Regions from separate parts of the Kocuria nitroreducens genome, predicted to be linked through region 2. Evidence: riboswitches for the same ligand, from Rfam matches in the RefSeq annotation. Region 2 holds a riboswitch; the other holds the start of a gene.
What was found. A riboswitch is a leader RNA that binds a small molecule or an ion and turns the genes downstream of it on or off. The one in region 2 is predicted to bind glycine.
Positions count from the first base shown of each region.

Region 1 (2,458 bases), on a different contig from region 2:
GCGATGACGCGGAGCCCGTCCCCGCCGTGGTACGCGGCGTAGGCGCCGGCCACGATGGCGAGCAGCGCCTGGGCGGTGCAGATGTTGGAGGTGGCCTTCTCGCGGCGGATGTGCTGCTCCCGGGTCTGCAGTGCCAGCCGGTAGGCGGGCCGGCCGGAGGAGTCGGTCGAGACGCCCACCAGGCGGCCCGGCAGATTCCGCTCGAGACCCCTGCGGCAGGCGAGGAACGCGGCGTGGGGTCCGCCGAAGAACAGGGGCACGCCGAAGCGCTGGGCGGAGCCCACGGCGATGTCCGCCCCCTGCTCCCCGGGCGAGCGCAGCAGGGTCAGGGCCAGCAGGTCGGTGGCGACGGCCACGAGCGCTCCCCGGGCGTGCGCCTCCTCGGCCAGCTCGGCGAGGGGGACGACCTCACCGTCGACGCCCACCTGGGTCAGGACCGCGCCGAAGAGGTCCCCCTCGGGCAGCCCCTCGGCGAGGTCGGTGACGACCAGCTCGATGCCCACGGCACGGCAGCGCCCGCCCAGCACGGCGAGGGTCTGCGGGAGCGTCCGGGCGTCGACGACGACGCGCCGGCTCGTGGCCTTGCGGTTGGCCCGGCGCATCATGAGTACGGCCTCGGCCACCGCGGTGGCCTCGTCCAGGAGGGAGGCGTTCGCCAGGTCCAGGCCGGTGAGGTCCATTACGGCGTTCTGGAACGTCAGCAGCGCCTCGAGGCGGCCCTGCGAGATCTCGGGCTGGTACGGGGTGTAGGAGGTGTACCAGGCGGGGTTCTCGAGGATGTTGCGGCGCAGCGCGGGCGGGGTGACGGTGTCCGCGTAGCCCTGCCCGATCATCTGGGTCATCACGCGGTTCTTCGCGGCGATCCGGCGCAGGGCGGAGAGCGCCTCGTGCTCCGGCATCGGGGCCGGCAGACGCAGGGGCTCGTCCGAGACGATGCCGGCGGGGACGGCGCGGGCGACGAGCTCGTCGAGGTCGGCGGCGCCGATCGCCCGGAGCATGCTCCGGGTCTCGGCGGCGTCCGGCCCGAGGTGGCGTGGCAGGAAGGACAAGGTCAGCTCCTCGTGGTTCGAGGCCCGGTGGGGCCCGTCCGGCCTCCCCGCTGAAGTCCCCTGACCCGAGAGTTCTCACCGGCCGCTGCGGGCCGGCCTGCACCGTCGGTGGCCTCGCGTCCGGGCCGGCGGCGGGGGACCTCTTCAGAGTGGCCCGCTCGCAGCGGTCCTGGGGCCTGAGAGATTCCCGGGGAGGATCTGCTCCTTCGGCGCCGCCCGCCGCCCGGGACGAGGGCGGCGGCGGACTCTCCCGCTGCGCGTGGGCGGCCGATGTGGTTGTGCCCCCAGTCTCCCACAGACCGGCCGGGCACGGCACGAGGCCCCGGACGCCGTGCGTCCGGGGCCTCGCAGGAGCGTCCGGGAAGGAACGCTTCCGGGGTCCTACTTGAGGGTGACGGTGGCGCCGGCGCCCTCGAGGGCCTCCTTGGCCTTGTCGGCGGCATCCTTGGCGGCGCCCTCGAGGACGGCCTTGGGGGCCGAGTCCACGAGGTCCTTGGCCTCCTTGAGGCCGAGGGAGGTCAGCGCGCGGACCTCCTTGATGACCTGGATCTTCTTCTCGCCGGCGGCCTCGAGGACGACGTCGAACTCGGTCTGCTCCTCGGCCTCCTCGGCGGCGGCGGCCGGAGCGGCGGCACCGGCGACGGCCACGGGGGCGGCGGCGGTGACGTCGAAGGTCTCCTCGAAGGCCTTCACGAACTCGGAGAGCTCGATGAGGGAGAGCTCCTTGAACGCGTCGATCAGTTCAGCGGTGGTGAGCTTGGCCATGGTTGTGGCTCCTTTTCGATGGTGTGCCCCGGCCGGGTTCGTCGGCGCGGGACGGTCTGGTTCCGTGGTGAGAATGTGCCTCGCGGCGGGGATGCTGGTCAGGCGTCCTGCTCCTCGACCTTGGCGCGCAGCGCCTCGGCCGTGCGGACGGTCTTCGACAGCGGGGCCTGGAACAGCGCCGCGGCCTGGGACAGGGACGCCTGGGCGGCACCGGCCACCTTGGCCAGCAGCACCTCGCGGGACTCGAGGTCCGCGAGCTGCTTGATCTCCGCGTCGCTCAGGGCCTTGCCCTCGAGGTAGCCGCCCTTGACGACGAGCTGCGGGTTCGCCCTGGCGAAGTCACGCAGGCTCTTGGCGGCCTCGACGGGATCCCCCGAGATGAAGGCGATCGCGCTCGGGCCGGCGAGCTGGCCGTCGAACGCGTCGATGCCCAGCTCCTTGGCCGCGATCGCGGTCAGCGTGTTCTTCACCACGGCGTATTCTGCGTTCTCACCGAGCGAGCGGCGCAGCTCCTTGAGCTGGGCCACGGTGAGGCCGCGGTACTCAGTCAGGACAGCGGCGTCCGAGTTGGAGAACATCTCCTTCAACTCGGCGACCGCGGCTGCCTTTTCCGGGTTCGCCATGGTACTCCTTCCGGTCTTCGC
Region 1 covers NZ_JBHZTC010000013.1:54,381-56,838, reverse strand. Annotated here, with positions in the region: gene gcvP (aminomethyl-transferring glycine dehydrogenase) at 1-1,049, opposite strand, end outside; glycine riboswitch at 1,204-1,312, opposite strand; gene rplL (50S ribosomal protein L7/L12) at 1,431-1,814, opposite strand; gene rplJ (50S ribosomal protein L10) at 1,913-2,437, opposite strand.
Region 1: it holds a riboswitch for glycine, as region 2 does, so the genes downstream of both, gcvP (aminomethyl-transferring glycine dehydrogenase) here and gcvP (aminomethyl-transferring glycine dehydrogenase) in region 2, are expected to answer to the same signal.

Region 2 (2,458 bases):
TACACCGGCGAGCCCCTGGTGCTGGGCCTCGACACCGCTCCCCCGGCCCGGCAGCGGATCGCCGCGTTCCTCGCGGCGCAGGGACTGGTGCTGGAGGAGTACCGCGCCTTCGGGCCCGGTGCAGGCGACCGGCCGGACGCGGCCGGCTTCGCCGTCGCCGTCGTGGGCCCGCGAGGACGCCCGGCTCCGCCCGCACCGTGATCCGGCGTGCGCCCAGCCGCGTAGGCTCGGGGGCATGACGAGCGCACAGGACATCGCCACTTGGATGATCGACCGCATCCGCACCGAGGGACGGCTGTCCCAGGACCAGGCCGTCCAGGACATCCCCGGCACCTTCGGCCCGGAGTGGGTCCGGACCCTGGAGAACGGGCACACCGGGATCAGCAAGGAGGTCCTCACGGAGTTCCGCAAGGCCCACGGCGGCACGGTGCAGTGGGACCGCGACCGCCGCTTCTGGTCCCCCAAGAGCTGACCCACCGGCCGGCGCCCCGGGGCGCCGGGCACGGGCGCCCCGGGGAGCCTCACGTCGCCGGGTGCCCCCGCGTGACGGTGGACACCCCTTTCCGGCTCCGGCTATCCTGGGAGCAGAAGACGCCCATGAACTGTGGTGGGAGAGTCCCCCGGTCCACCCCGACCGGCGGGCGCCGTAGGAGCAATTCCTCCCCAGGAAACTCTCAGGCCCCTGTACCACCACGGTTCGGCAACTCTGGAAAGCAGTCCGGCGCGCGTCGCCGGACTCACCGACGGTGCAAGCGGCCCCGGCCGCGGAATCTCTCAGGTCCCAGACAGAGCGGGGAGGAACTCGAACCGATCCACGCCACCCTGGCGTGCAGCACCCGGGAGTTCCTCTTGACGATCCAGCTCGCGACCACGTCCCCGACGACGGTCTTCGCCGACCGGCACATCGGCGCCCGCCCCGACGACGTGCAGACCATGCTCACCCGCGTGGGCCGCGCCAGCCTCGACGACCTGGCGGACGCCGCCGTGCCTGCCGACATCCGTCAGCGCGCCCCGCTGGACCTGCCCGCGGCGCTCAGCGAGCAGGAGGTGCTCGAGCAGCTTGGCGCCTTCGCGGAGCGCAACACCACGGCCGTGCAGATGATCGGGCAGGGCTACTACGACACGCACACGCCCCCGGTGATCCAGCGCAACGTGCTGGAGTCCCCGGGCTGGTACACCGCCTACACCCCCTACCAGCCCGAGATCTCCCAGGGGCGCCTGGAAGCGCTGCTGAACTTCCAGACCATGGTCGCCGACCTCACCGGGCTGCCGGTGGCCAACGCCTCACTGCTGGACGAGGCCACGGCGGTGGTCGAGGCCGTGCTGCTGATGCGCCGGGCCAACAAGGCTCGCGGCAACGGGACCATCGTCGTCGACGCCGACACGCTGCCGCAGACCCTGGCCGTGGTGCTGGCCCGCGCCGAGGCGCTGGGCTTCGCCGTGCAGGTCGCCGACCTGGCGGCAGGCCTGCCCGAGGGCGAGATCTCCGGCGTGGTCCTGCAGCAGCCCGGGGTCTCCGGGCGGGTCGTCGACCACGCCGCGGTGATCGCCGAGGCGAAGGAGCGCGGGGCGATGGTCACGGTCGCGGCCGACCTGCTGGCCCTGACCCTGATCACCCCGCCCGGTGAGCAGGGCGCGGACATCGCGGTGGGCTCCTCCCAGCGCTTCGGGGTCCCCCTGTTCTTCGGCGGTCCGCACGCGGCCTACATGGCGGTGCGCTCCGGCCTGGAGCGGAACCTGCCCGGCCGCCTGGTGGGCGTCTCCAAGGACGCCACGGGACGGGCGGCCTACCGCCTGGCGCTGCAGACGCGCGAGCAGCACATCCGCCGGGAGAAGGCCACCTCCAACATCTGCACCGCCCAGGCGCTGCTGGCGGTCGTGGCCGGCATGTACGCCGTGCACCACGGCCCCGAGGGGCTGAAGGCCATCGCCCTGCGCGTGCACGACCGCGCCCGGACCCTGGCCACCGTGCTGCGGGGCGCCGGTCACGAGCTCGTCGCGGAGCAGTTCTTCGACACCCTCACCGTGCGGGTCCCCGAGCGGGCGGAGCAGGTGGTCCGCGCGGCCGAGGCGCGCGGTGTGAACCTGCGGCACGTCGACGCCGACCACGTCGGGATCTCCTGCGACGAGGCGACCATGGAGCAGCACCTCGTGCTCGTCGCCGAGGCCTTCGGCGTGGCGGACGCGGCCGCGGCCGTCGCCGCCGGGCCGCGCGGCCCCGAGCTGGACGAGGGGCTGCGGCGCACCACGGAGTTCCTCACCCACCCGGTGTTCTCCGCCCACCGCTCCGAGACGCAGATGCTGCGCTACCTGCGGCGTCTGGAGAACCGGGACCTGGCCCTGGACCGGACGATGATCCCGCTGGGCTCCTGCACGATGAAGCTCAACGCCACCGCCGAGATGACCGCCATGAGCTGGCCCGAGTTCGCTTCGATCCACCCGCTGGCCCCGGCCCACC
Region 2 covers NZ_JBHZTC010000003.1:102,561-105,018, reverse strand. Annotated here, with positions in the region: gene ACFYE1_RS02690 (class I SAM-dependent methyltransferase) at 1-201, shown strand, start outside; gene ACFYE1_RS02685 (DUF6953 family protein) at 236-472, shown strand; glycine riboswitch at 599-700, shown strand; gene gcvP (aminomethyl-transferring glycine dehydrogenase) at 850-2,458, shown strand, end outside.